Regions from separate parts of the Rummeliibacillus sp. GQ308 genome, predicted to be linked through region 1. Evidence: riboswitches for the same ligand, from Rfam matches in the RefSeq annotation. Region 1 holds a riboswitch; each other region holds the start of a gene.
What was found. A riboswitch is a leader RNA that binds a small molecule or an ion and turns the genes downstream of it on or off. The one in region 1 is predicted to bind S-adenosylmethionine.

Region 1 (4,683 bases):
ACACGGATTTCTTGAAATCTCTCTATCCATCTGACTTCTAAAGAAGGATCTTCTGCTTCTAATAATCTAAAGCATGCTAATACGTCCTTAATATGATCAGTCCCATCATTCACAACAGTAGATTGCAATGTTGGTATGAGTTCAAAAGGCATTTGCGCAATGCTCTTTGTTCCAACGACATCTCCAATATTTGCATTTGAAATGCCAGTCACTGCAAATATTTCTCCTGCTTGCACTTCTTTAACTACCTTATAATCATTCCCATTGTAAAGCCTAATTTCGGTTACTTTTTCAGGGGTTCCACCTAGTTCAAGTACATCTCGAACCGATAACTTTCCTGCTTGTGTTTTCATAAATGTAATTCTTTGCTTTTTATCATCATGGCGGATTTTAAACACATTCGCTGAAAATGGCAGTGCCTCATCATAGCTGGTTCTCGCTAAAAGCATAATTTGCTCAAAGAATTCGGTAATTCCTTCATCTTTTAAGGCAGAGCCAAAAGCACAGGGAAAAGCCTTTCCTTCTATCATCATCTTTTGAAAAGCTTTCTTTACATCCCCTTCAAGCAGAGATTGGTTGAAATATTTTTCAAGTATTTCTTCATCTCTCTCTGCTACCCATTCAATCAGTTGATCTGATACTCTACCATTTGTAAATTCGTTTGTTATTGGAACAAAGTTCTTTGACAAGTTTTGCCGCAACTCATGTAAAACTGCCTCACCATTTGCTGTATCTGCATCCATTTTATTAATAAAAATAAAGGTGGGGACTTCATGTTTTCTAAGTAAAGACCAAACTGTTTCTGTATGTCCCTGTACACCATCTAAAGCGCTAACAACAAGTATGGCATAATCCATTACAGCGATTGCTCTCTCCATTTCTGGAGAAAAATCGACGTGCCCTGGCGTATCGATAATGGTATATGTATCGTCTCCCATTTCAAGCCTTCCTTGTTCTGCAAAAATCGTAATGCCCCGTTCTCTTTCAATGGCATGATGATCTAGAAAAGCATTTTGGTGGTCCACCCGACCTCGTTCTTTTATGCTATTAAATTGATATAATAAATTTTCGGATAAGGTGGTTTTTCCAGCATCCACATGCGCTAAAATACCAATAGTCACAAACACATATAATCCTCTTTTCTTGTATCTTCTTTCGTCTATTATAACAAATAGAAAGATAAGCAATAGAGAATGAGAGTTAACCTATGCCCATTCATAAGGTGTTTCTTGATAAACATAGTAGTTAAGCCAGTTTGAGAACAAAAGATGTGTATGCGAACGCCAGGTATTTAACGGCTGATTATTAGGGTTATCGTCTGGATAGTAATTACTCGGTATAGCTATGTCATTACCCCTAGCCAAATCGCGTTTGAATTCTTCACTTAAAGTTTCAGCATCATATTCTAAATGACCTGTTACCATAATCATTTTTTCGTCGTTTGATATAGCAATAAACAAACCTGCTTTTTCTGATTTAGAGAGTACAGATAAATTAGGATGTTCCTCCACTGCGTGTACCGAAACAGAAGTATGGCGTGAATGTGGTGCTACAAACACATCATTAAACCCTCGTATTAGTTTTGCTGTTGACTCCTGAACAGTATGCTGAAAAACACCAAAACATTTTTGATCTAATGAGTATTTATCAATTCCATAATGATAATAAAGCGCTGCTTGCGCTCCCCAGCATATATGAAGTGTTGTCGTGACATTAGTTTTGGACCACTCAAGAATTTCTTTCATCTCTTCCCAGTAATCCACCTCTTCAAAGGCCAACGTCTCAACTGGAGCACCTGTAATAATTAATCCGTCAAAACGAAACTCTTTTACTTCATTAAATGTTTTATAGAATGTATCTAAATGAGATTTGCTAACATTTTTAGAGATATGCGTAGCGGTATGTAAAAATGTAACAGTAACCTGTAATGGTGTATTGCCTAAAAGTCGAAGAAGCTGCAGTTCGGTTTTTTCTTTCTCGGGCATTAGGTTTAAAATAGCAATGTTAAGTGGTCGGATATCCTGTTGATTTGATCTACTTTCATCCATGACAAAAATCTTTTCTTTTTTTAATAATTCCGTTGCCGGCAAATCTTTCGGAATATTAATTGGCATCAAATAACCCCCTTTTCTTTATAAAACAAAAACCCCTTTTCCTTACAAGAAGAAAAGGGGCATTGATATGCGTGCACTCTTATCTTCCAAGATTTAATCTTGCAGGATGTAGCACCTTTCTGCATACACAGAGGTTGCTGAAGCGTCATAGGGCCTTCCCCTCAGCTTCTCTTGATAAGAAATATAAAATTATATTGATCGTAACATGATTATTATAAAAATTCAAATAATTAAAAACTATAAATTAAACTTTTGGATTGATTCAGAAAGTTTGTTATTCAAGTGTGAAAGCTTCTCTGCCGAATTTAAAACTGCTTCAATTGCTGCCAATTGTTCGGAAGAAGAGGCACTTACTTCCTCACAAGCTGCAGCTGATTCTTCAGAAGTGGCTGTCATCTCTTGAATCATGTCTATTACTTCATCTTTATAGCTTGTGATCTTAAATGTGTCATTTGAAATATTATCAATAGCCTCTTCTAACTGTAAAACTAAAGAAGAGATATTGTTAAACAATTCACTAGTAGAATCTACCACAACCAACTGATCTTGAAATTTGTCTTTCGTAGAATGCATTTGTTCAGTGACTATTTTGGATTCTCTTTGCAGAGCCTGTACTGTTTCTCTTACTTCTTCTGTGGCTTTAGCTGTTTGCTCAGCTAATTTTCTTACTTCTTCTGCTACAACTGCAAACCCTTTCCCTTGATCACCAGCTCGAGCCGCTTCGATGCTTGCATTTAAAGCCAACAAATTCGTTTGATTTGAAATATTTCGTATGGTTTCCATTACTGTATCAATAGAGAGTATTTGTTTTTCCAAAGATGCAATTTTTTCCGCCATACTAATTAGATTACTTTCCCAACTAGAAAAGGCAGCCTGAAATTGTTCCATTTGAGATTGACCTTCTTTGTTAACTCCTTGTGCTTGTTCAGCAATGTCTTGCATTGATATTGTCTTATTCTTTATTTGGTTAATTTGATTACTTAAAGCATTAGCATGTTCAAATGCAAGATCTGACTTTTCAGCTGAGTTACTCACTCCTTTAGCAATCTCTCCGATTGCAGCCGTCACTTCTTCGCTCGAAGCTGTTGTTTCTTCGACAAGCTTGTTAAGTTGCTGAGAGTGGTGGCCTACTTCTTGCGATGTTCCATTTACCACTTGAACAATGGATTTCATGCTGTTTATCATGGAGTTAAAATCATTCGATAGCTGTCCTACTTCATTAGAACCATTATAGGTTGCAGCAACATTTAAATCTCCGCCAGATGCCTTGTCCATTAACTTTCTTAAAACAGCAATAGGTCTAGTAATTGAAGAAATAATAAGAATTAAGACAATAAATAAAAGGGCTAATAATATAATAGAAAAAATAAGAAAGAAGTTTCTTATATCGTGTGCTGCCTGTTCTACTTTTTCCTTTTCATAAACAGCAGCGACCTTCCAATTCAAGTTAGGTAATGTGTTATACACCGTAATCATTTTTTTGCCTTGATTTGATGCTTCCACCACACCAACCTTTTCTTTGTTTACCATCATTTTTTTCACATAGCTGTATCGGCTTAAGCTTTTTCCTTCTTTTGAAGGGTGAACAATAGCTGTCCCATCCTCTGCAATTAATACTGGATAACCGTCAAAACCAAGTTTTCTTTTTGACAATTCTTTCGATAAATCTGAGAGTAGGATATCTGCACCTACAACACCAATTAACTTACCGTTCTTCTCTATTGCTTTAGCTGCAGTAATGGTATATGTTTTGGTGGCTTCATCTAAATAAGGCTTTGTCCAAAAAACATTTTTGGGGTCATTCACAGCATTTGTATACCATTCTCTAGTTGTAGGATCAAAATCATCTCCTAATTCTACAGAAGGCTGGATTTCAAGTTGCTTATCAGGTTTTGCGAAATAAACAGAGGTAGCTCCGTCATAATTATCTAAAAATTCTGAAAGTTTTAGGTTGATTTGTTTCGCAGTTCCCTCAAGCTCTTGATTTGCTGAAAATTGAACAACACCTTTTTCATATCCTTGTAAAAAGTAATCAATAGATGCCGACATCTCTGTTACTATTGCTTTGCTTTGTGAAATAAGATTGTTGTTAGTTTTCTCATTAACAATATATGTACTAAATAGATTTAAAACCACTAGACTAATTAGTACCAATACCATAACTGCACTAATAATTTTCCACTTTATCGTCTTTCCCATCACACTAACTCCTTTCATACTTATTAATTAGAGCAAAGGCTTCTTTTTATAAAGCTTGAAATTAACCTCTATGCGTTAAGAGTATATAGTTTTTATAGGGCCGAATAAACAAAAGCTGCACTATCAAAAACACCCTTAACTTCACTAACAAAACTAAATGATAGTTATTTAGACACATAGACTAACTTCCCCATTAGTATATCAAAAATTATGCAAATATATCTCGTTATTTGTTAAAACTTTTCGAATAAATTAAATTTACTAAAAATAATAAAACTTCATTCATCTGTATCATACTAATTTCATCTGTATTATAGCAGCTTATCGTGATAAAATTATATAAAAATTAAACGGAGTTTAACTAATGAGA
Region 2 (4,683 bases), on a different contig from region 1:
ATTTCTAGTATCCTGTTGAAAGTCCGCATGTCGAGAACAACACCATCTTTATAATATGTATGACCCCCTTGCGAATGCTGCAACCCAGCAATTGAGATCTTCTGGCCGTTCTTATTTGCCTCTTTTACAATCCTTTGCAAATCATTTCGGTTTTCCGCAGTCACGACCTTTTCAACACGTTCAGGAAGAAGGCCCGTGTAGTCTGTTACTAAACCGCTTTGGGAAATCCCATACTTTCTTTTCTCAATAGGGATGTTCCATAAGATCGCGCCCACGAACAGAACAACTATACTCCCTAGAAACCACGGTTTTTTGAGTAGCTCGGTTATCTTTCGCATAGCAACTCCTCCCTGTCATACTGTGAGCTGGAATAATAATACGTTCATTATACAATGTCAGCTATGGAAAAAACCCGGTTATTTTCATAACATGCGCAAGATATTCAAACAATAGTTTATAAATCCATTGAAAATATACTAAAACATCATATAATCAAAATCAGTTTAAGAAACCTGCACTTTTATATTGATTTAACTTCTTCTAAAAATGTTTACTTCAGACAATCCCACAGAAAAAGCGTTGTCCTCGCAAAGCTACTAAATTAGTGCCGTTTAAATCTTGTACTGCAATTGTTTTGCTTTGAAAAAGCAAAAAAAAAACGGCCTCAGCCGTTTTTTATTGTCCAATTGATTTGGCCATACGCAAGCCAAGATTAACTCGCTACCTAAACAGTCACTTCCAATTTTTTAAGCTCTCCACCTAAATACTTAGCAATTTCAAGCATTCCATAAATATCTCCGTTGGCTTCCGCTTCACTGTTGTAATTGGTATTCGTGTTAATATCATATGTGTAAATTTGGCCCTCTTTATCTTGGATAAACTCTATACCCGCGATTTTAATATCATTGGCTGCTAGCAGACGTTCATATTTCTCAAAAATAGGATGTTCAAACCCTTCTCTAATCTGGAATTTTGCAGGTTTGGCGCTTTCTTCTCCAACAGGGCAGAAAAGATCATCAATTGCACATGCATCGGCAGGACATAATTCAAAGCCTTCAGAAGTGTCCACCCGAACAGCATAAAAATACTTTCCACCAATAAATTCACTACGTGTAATAAAAGCCTCAGGAGACTCGATATATTCCTGCAGCAATGTAATTCCATCGACTGGTTCCTCAAAGCTATCACTATCAATATAGTTTTGCAGAGCATCTACAGACGTAAAAAGCTGTACCCCAAGCCCTTTTCCAGCTCGGTTATGCTTTGTTATAAATTTCTTTGTGCCAAATTCCTCCGCTGCTTTCAGAATTTCTTCTCTTCCTACTGCAGCAATTGTTTTCGGTGTTTTGATGCCGTACTTCTCTAGTTCTAAGTACTGTAAGACCTTACTTACCTCTAGCTGAAGGGCACGGCTTCCATTGATCACTACTCTGCCATGGTGCTCCAACCAAGAGAGAACAGCACTTGTTAACTCTGGAGCAAAGCGGTTGCCTCGTGTATGAGATGAAGCACTCATGCGATTGTAAAAAATCCCTTCAGGTGGAACAGACGTAAGATCAACTGTCCCTCTTACAAGATTCCAATCTTCATAAGGAAGTTCTAACTCTTCTAATCTTTTAAATAGATGTTCTGTCCATTCACTATTCTCATGAATTACGTATATTTTAGACATGATATTCCTGCCCCCTGCTTTTGTTTTCTATGATTATGGACTTTAATTCTTCCACTTTCGGCATAACCTGTTTCGAAAAGCGTTCTAGTTCCTCTAGCTGTGGAGAACATTGTAATAATAGTAAATCAACTCCAGCTTCCTCAAAGGCTATAATTTGATTTGCAATGTGCTCAGGTGTGCCAACTAAATTCGGTCGGATTCCGCGATTAGATACTGAATAATCCTGTAACTGAATTTGATGTTCAAGCTCTGACTTAGATGTAAAGTCTTTAAAGCCTGCATATCCACTTAGATTGCTCACCGTTGTAATTCGTTTTAACTCTTCCTGCGCTTCTTCCTCCGTATCACGGCAAATCACATAGGCTGCCATTCCAATGGTTTTAAAGGGCTCACGACCAGCTTCTTCTCTACGCGTCTTCATATCAGAAATCTTAGCCTTCGCTTCCTCCACTGTATGACCATGAATGACATAAGCATCACACAATGATGAAATGATCTGTTTGCCTTTTTCACTTTCACCGCCAGCATATAAAATCGGATGAGGACGTTGCACTGGTTTAGGCGAAAGCTTTGCCTGATCTATTTGATAAAACTTCCCCTGATATGAAAATGTATCTTCCGTCCATAAGCCTTTCAAAATTTCAATAAACTCTGCCGTTCTATCATAGCGCTGGTCATGTTCAGTAAAATCGCCGCCATATTGCTTCGCCTCTTCAGCCCACCAACCCGAAACTACATTTAATGTGAAACGCCCCTTGCTAATATGGTCAATAGTTGCCGCCATTTTCGCAGTTACAGCAGGATTATGAAATACGGGGCGAACGGCTGCCATGATCTCAATTTTTTCTGTTACTGCTGCCAAAGCTGCCGCCGTAGACCATGCCTCTAACGAATCTTTGTCAGTGCCTTTAATATCATTTAAATATAGTTCTGCGATTAATGTTGTATCATATCCCCACTTTTCTGCTGATTGAATGATTGTTTTCGCATACTCATACGTGGGTGGCATATTTTCTTCCTTTACATTTCTCAACCAACCACCAAAAATAGGCAACCAAAAACCGTACTTCATTTCTCCACTCCTTTTCCTCCTGCTATATATACAAATAAAAAAGTCTCCTCCCGAGATAGGGAAAGAGACTTCTAACAAAACAAGTTTGTCTTCTCCTATCTTCCAAGCTATATGCCTGATGGAATTAGCACAGTATTCTACTACATTAGCAGAACCTGTTGCTGAGGTTTCAAAGGGCCATGTCCCTCCACCTCTCTGGATAGATCGAATTATTTGATTTTTGGAATTTCAACTTAAAATGAATATTACCCATAATATGAACCATTGTCAATAGATTATGCCATTAATCCTAACTAAGTTAATAAGAAAAGGAGGTTTATTATTATTTCTAAGCATTTGAACGATGTTAATCCCTATAGTTAGTGGGTAGTATTAGGATATACTACCATGGGCTACTGAAAAATTGTCAGTACAGCATCCTGTATTTTTATCAGAACCACATGCTATTAGAAAAGAGGAATAACATTGAAACTTTCAGGAAATACAATCCTTATCACAGGCGGAAGTTCTGGAATTGGCTTAGCTTTTGCAGAAAGATTTTTAAAAGCAGGAAACAAAGTGATCGTTACAGGACGGAGAGAAAATGTTCTTCAGCAGGCAAAAGAAAAATTTCCAGAGCTGATCATTCATCAAAGCGATGTAAGCAGTGAATCTGAGCGCATTTCCCTATTCGAATGGGTAACAGAAAACTATCCCGAAGTGAATGTGTTAGTGAACAACGCAGGAATGCAACAACGTTTTAACATATTAAAAGCAGATGCAAAGAACGATTGGGCTTATTTCAATCAAGAAATTACGACCAACATTGAAGCGCCATTCCATATAACGATGCTTTTTGCACCCTATTTCGCTAAAAAAGAAGAAGCCACTTTTATTAACATTACATCTGGGTTAGCTTTTACCCCGATGGTTATCGCGCCAATCTATTCAGCTACAAAAGCAGCATTCCACTCCTTTACGATGAGCTTGCGTCACCAGCTTGCCGAAACAGGTGTAGAAGTGATTGAAGTTGCCCCTCCAGCAGTCAACACAGACCTAGGCGGAGCCGGACTGCATACAAATGGAGAGCCATTAGACGAATTTGCAGATGGCATTTTCAAAGGCTTACAAGAAGGCAAACAAGAAATAGGGTACGGCTCTTCCGTTGAACGACTCCGCATGCCACGAGATAAGTCAGATGAGCACGTAGCCAATATGTATAATGCCATGAAACATACTATTGAATAACATGCTTGAATTAAAAAAGAAAAACTCGCCGCAATCGGCGAGTTTTTTTCTGTAATAGTGGTAAACCAATTCAAAGTATTTTAAGAATCACGGACATGAGTACAGATCAAAAACCGTTTACTTCATAGAATACTAATGTGTGAGATACACAATAACAAAAGAGCGGTAAACAGCACGGCAAACAAGATGCTCTAGCGAAAACAAAAATAGTTGCTACTGTAGAAGCATTATCTAATCGCATTCAATATGTAGTGAATGATTTTGTAAGAATTAAAGCAGTATCTAATAAAATACGTGGTCGTGATAACGCTCTTGCACAAAACATTAAAAAAATGGATAAACAATGTCAACCCATTCATTCAAATACCATCTCATCCCATTCAGATTATCATCTTATGTAAAATAAATTCGCATCTCACACATTAAATTGAGGAGTGTACAACAAATTGTTGTACATTCTTCTTTATATTGTAAACAAAAATATTTTTTATTTTTTGTCCCCTTTTCTCTACTTTCTTCTATTTACTTTATAAAAGCTGAAAGAAGGAGAAAACATGGCACGTTTTGAATATTTAGCACCTTATACATCTTTTACAACTATACAAGAAATGGACGAGTAAGTGGAACAACACATCCGCAAGCATTACTACAATTTGACCACATCCGATAAGTCCGTTCTTTATAAAATGGCTTCGCATGCATTGGATTATCC
Region 3 (4,683 bases), 610 kb from region 1:
GTTTAAAAAACGCTATCCTTTCTGGCAGGAATTATGGGAGGCTTATTCTGGACCCTATAATGAGCTGCAGGTGCAAAATTGGAAGGAAGAAAGCAAGGCAATTCAAGAACTGGAACAATTCAGTTTTAGTTCACAGGATGAAGGCTTAGTAAAAATTCAGCGTGTCACCTTAAATGATAAAATAAGAGATTATTTTATTCACCACTCAGCCGATTCAAAAGAACAGTTAAAATGGTTTTCTATTCTGTTCCATGATGATCATGGAATAGAAGGCATAGAAATAAGAAATTATGCAGAAGAGATTTTCTTTAATCAACTAACGAGAGAAGATGCCGAACCTATTCTTGAGATGTTTAAGAAATACGATACAGAAGCAGAATTTTTTCCAGATGACACAGATTAAAAAACCAAAAATCCCCGGCTAGCCTTTTGGCCTGTCGGGGATTTTTTTGCGATTTGGATTTACTTATAGGTTGTAAGCGATAAGTTGTAGCAATTAAACGATTGGCGCGCCTTTTTCAGAAATATCTTTTGAAATGACGCCGAATTTTTTAAAGTTTTCATGGAACATGCCAGCAAGTTCTTTAGCTTTTTGATCATAAGCATCTTTATCCGCCCATGCATTACGCGGATTTAAAACTTCTGTTGGCACGCCTTCGATTTGTGTAGGCATAGATAGACCAAAGAATGGATCTTGCTCTGTGAATACATTGTCTAGCTTGCCGTCGATTGCAGCGCGAACCATTGTACGAGTATAAGAAAGTTTCATACGGCTGCCTTCACCATAGCTGCCGCCAGTCCAGCCTGTATTAACTAAGAATACATTAGCTTCATGAGCATCGATTTTCTCACCCAACATTTCTGCGTATACAGAAGCATGTAGTGGGAAGAATGGAGCGCCAAAGCATGTAGAGAATACTGGTTCTGGTTCTACGACACCGCGTTCTGTTCCAGGAATTTTGGAAGTGAAGCCAGATAAGAAATGATACATCGCTTGCTCTTTCGTTAATTTACTGATTGGAGGCAATACGCCAAACGCATCAGCTGTTAAGAAAATAATTGTTTTAGGGTGACCACCAACAGATGGACTTGCAATATTTTCGATATTTTGGATTGGGTATGCAGCACGTGTATTTTGAGTTAATGTAGTATCATCATAGTCAGGTATGCGTGTTTCTGGATCGATTGTTACATTCTCAAGCACTGTGCCAAATTTGATAGCATTATAGATTTCTGGTTCTTTTTCAGCAGAAAGGTTGACTGTTTTCGCGTAGCAGCCTCCTTCTATATTGAATACTCCATTGTCTGACCAGCCGTGCTCATCATCACCAATTAATTTGCGATTGCTGTCAGCAGATAAAGTCGTTTTACCTGTACCGGATAGGCCGAAGAATAATGCTACATCGCCTGATTCACCAACATTTGCAGAGCAGTGCATAGACAGAATACCTTGTTGTGGTAATAGGTAATTCATAATGCCGAAGATTGATTTTTTCATTTCGCCAGCATATTCTGTGCCGCCGATTAAAATAATGCGTTTTTCTAGAGATACGAGAATGAATGTTTCAGAAGATGTTCCGTCTACTGCTGGATCAGCTTTAAAGGTAGGAGCAGAAACAATAGTGAAATCTGCTTCATGTTCTTCTAATTCTTCAGCTGTAGGGCGGATGAATAATTGATGTGCAAATAAATTATGCCATGCGAATTCGTTCACAACACGAATGCCAAGACGGGATGAAGGGTCAGCACCCGCAAATCCTTTGAAAACAAAAATTTCTTCTTTTTCTTTTAAATAGTCTACTACTTTCGTATATAATGAATCGAAAACTTCTGAAGAAATAGGTTGATTGATTTTACCCCAATCAATTTTGTCTTTAGAGGATTCTTCTTCTACCATAAATTTATCTTTAGGAGAACGTCCTGTATATTTGCCAGTTACTGCGCGAACAGCACCATCTACCGTTAAGATTGCTTCTCCACGTGAAGTTGCTTTTTCCACTAATTGTGGAACTGAAAGCTGTTCTAAAATATTGCGCCCTTGTAATAAATCATTCAGTTCATTCGCAATTTCTACTGAATTCATCTGTGTACGTACCATCCTTTTTATATTATTACCCTTGCTAAGTGGGTGAGTATTAATCATTTCGAGAATTAGTATAACACATTAAGCGTATTAGTCTATACTAATAACTCGTTATTTTTTAAAAGTTTTCTATATAAATTAATTCATTAATTTACTTTACGAAAACGCTTAACTACATCACACAACAAAATTCATCAAAAATCAACTTTTTTCTTTATTTTTTATCGAAAATTTGACTTTCTTGTTCAATTCGCTTACTATATGCTATAGAACGGATACTCTTATCCCGAGCTGGTGGAGGGTCAGGCCCTAAGAAACCCGGCAACCTGCATTTTATCAAGTGGTAAATGCGCTGGTGCTAATCTGATGCAAGGAATATTCCTTGAACGATAAGAGTGAAAGGTGCTTACGAAACATATCCTTTCCTCATTGTGCGAATGAGCGAAAGGTTTTTTTGTGTAAAAATTGAGGCAAATTGATTTTGTTTCATATTAATATATAGCATGTATGTAAGGGCACTTTCTATATCCTCGTGTTTAAAAAGCAGCTAAAGCTTGGCGTTTAATCCATTTAAACGGACATGGGTAATGAGTACCGTATCACTTTCGAGAGGATCTCGTTGATTTAGGAGGAAACCAACCAAATGACTAACAGAAGATTATTTACTTCAGAAAGCGTAACAGAAGGACATCCAGATAAAATTTGTGACCAAATTTCGGATGCCATTTTAGATGCCATTATTGCAAAAGACCCGAATGCGCGAGTTGCATGTGAAACAACTGTCACAACAGGCCTTGTCCTTGTTGCAGGAGAAGTGACGACCTCAACATACGTTGACATCAAAGGAATTGTAAGAGATACAGTAGCTGAAATTGGTTACACACGCGGTAAATACGGTTTCGATGCAGAAAACCTAGCAGTACTTGTAGCAATTGGCGAACAATCACCTGATATTGCACAAGGTGTAGACCAAGCACTGGAAGCTCGTGAAGGAAAAATGTCAGATGCAGATATCGAAGCAATTGGTGCAGGGGACCAAGGGTTGATGTTCGGCTATGCTTGCAATGAAACACCTGAGTTAATGCCGCTTCCAATCAGCTTAGCGCACAAATTGGCACGTCGTTTAACAGAGGTTCGCAAGACAGGTCAACTTGCATACTTGCGTCCGGATGGAAAAACACAAGTAACAATTGAGTATGATGAAAACAACCATCCAGTACGTGTGGATACAATTGTTATCTCAACTCAACATGATGAAGATGTAACATTAGAACAAATTCAACAAGATCTTAAATCAACAGTAATCAATAATGTAGTGCCAGCTGAATTACTGGATGAAAACACAAAATACTTCATTAACCCAACAGGCCGCTTTGTAATAGGTGGACCAAAAGGGGATGCAGGTCTTACAGGACGCAAAATCATCGTTGACACATACGGTGGATATGCGCGTCATGGCGGCGGTGCATTCTCAGGGAAAGATGCAACAAAAGTGGACCGATCTGGAGCATATGCAGCACGTTATGTAGCTAAAAATATTGTAGCTGCAGGCTTAGCAGAGCGCGCAGAAGTTCAATTAGCATATGCGATCGGTGTAGCTCAGCCAGTTTCTATCTCTGTAGACACATTTGGTACAGGAAAGGTCACAGAAAGCGAATTAGTAGAAGCCGTGCGTGAGACATTTGATTTGCGTCCTGCAGGCATTATTAAAATGCTTGATCTTCGCCGTCCAATCTATAAACAAACAGCGGCTTATGGGCACTTCGGTCGTGTTGATTTAAATGTACCTTGGGAAAATACAGATAAAGCTGAAGAATTGAAAGCTAAGTTTAAATAAATTGAATTTCATGCTATGGAGGTTTTTCCTCCTTGAAGCGATAAGCTGATTCTTATGAGAACCCTGTCACATTTGTGATAGGGTTTTTGGTTTTTATTCTCCATTATTCTTAATAGGGTGTGAACAAACCATTCTTTAAAAATAAAATGAAGACAAAATAAAAACCGTGCACACAGAGATGAATATAATTTCGGTTCATAACCTTTTCTCTCTTTGAATAAGTTAATAAGAAGTTCAAGGAGGAGAGATGGTTGAAAAAAAATGAATTCTTTTTTCTCACATGGGCTGCTTTTTTAACCGGCTTTGGTTTTGTCTTAGTTGCGATTTGGAATACAGATTGGCAACTTGTTGAGCGAGGATTCTATACTATTTTGTTGGGGTGGATTACTTTTTCTGCTTTTTCACTTGTAAAGACAATTCGCGATCGGCACGACGGAATTAAAGTAACAAATGAATATTTGCTCCTTTGTTATTTATCAACGATTGCTTCATTTGGAATAGGGATGATAAGTGTTTGGAATACAGAATGGGAGCTTGTCGAAAAGGGATACTATTGGTTAGGGATCATATTTGTCTTATACACCTCTTTCGCGCTATCAAAGGAAATTCGTGACAGACAATATGGTAAGTCACTCAAAGGCAACATCAATGGAGAGGAACAAGAAGAATAAAAGTAAAGAGATGGCCTCCCTTTTGAGAGAAGCCATCTTTTTATTATCTTTCTGAATTTTGTTGGACAGATTTATAGAATTGGCCCTTTTCA

Region 2: another riboswitch for S-adenosylmethionine. It lies ahead of AC6CHJ_RS13105 (LLM class flavin-dependent oxidoreductase); the one in region 1 lies ahead of metA (homoserine O-acetyltransferase MetA).
Region 3: another riboswitch for S-adenosylmethionine. It lies ahead of metK (methionine adenosyltransferase); the one in region 1 lies ahead of metA (homoserine O-acetyltransferase MetA).

What each region holds. Positions count from the first base shown of each region.
Region 1 is NZ_JCAXDQ010000001.1:1,568,321-1,573,003, forward strand. It holds gene AC6CHJ_RS07760 (GTP-binding protein) at 1-1,127, opposite strand, end outside; gene metA (homoserine O-acetyltransferase MetA) at 1,206-2,114, opposite strand; SAM riboswitch class I at 2,191-2,295, opposite strand; gene AC6CHJ_RS07770 (methyl-accepting chemotaxis protein) at 2,352-4,313, opposite strand.
Region 2 is NZ_JCAXDQ010000003.1:154,722-159,404, forward strand. It holds gene AC6CHJ_RS13095 (FAD-binding oxidoreductase) at 1-338, opposite strand, end outside; gene AC6CHJ_RS13100 (ATP-grasp domain-containing protein) at 725-1,672, opposite strand; gene AC6CHJ_RS13105 (LLM class flavin-dependent oxidoreductase) at 1,665-2,744, opposite strand; SAM riboswitch class I at 2,837-2,950, opposite strand; gene AC6CHJ_RS13110 (SDR family oxidoreductase) at 3,210-3,971, shown strand.
Region 3 is NZ_JCAXDQ010000001.1:2,181,568-2,186,250, reverse strand. It holds gene AC6CHJ_RS10940 (hypothetical protein) at 1-403, shown strand, start outside; gene pckA (phosphoenolpyruvate carboxykinase (ATP)) at 497-2,083, opposite strand; SAM riboswitch class I at 2,362-2,479, shown strand; gene metK (methionine adenosyltransferase) at 2,727-3,920, shown strand; gene AC6CHJ_RS10925 (YiaA/YiaB family inner membrane protein) at 4,172-4,591, shown strand; gene AC6CHJ_RS10920 (gamma carbonic anhydrase) at 4,635-4,683, opposite strand, start outside.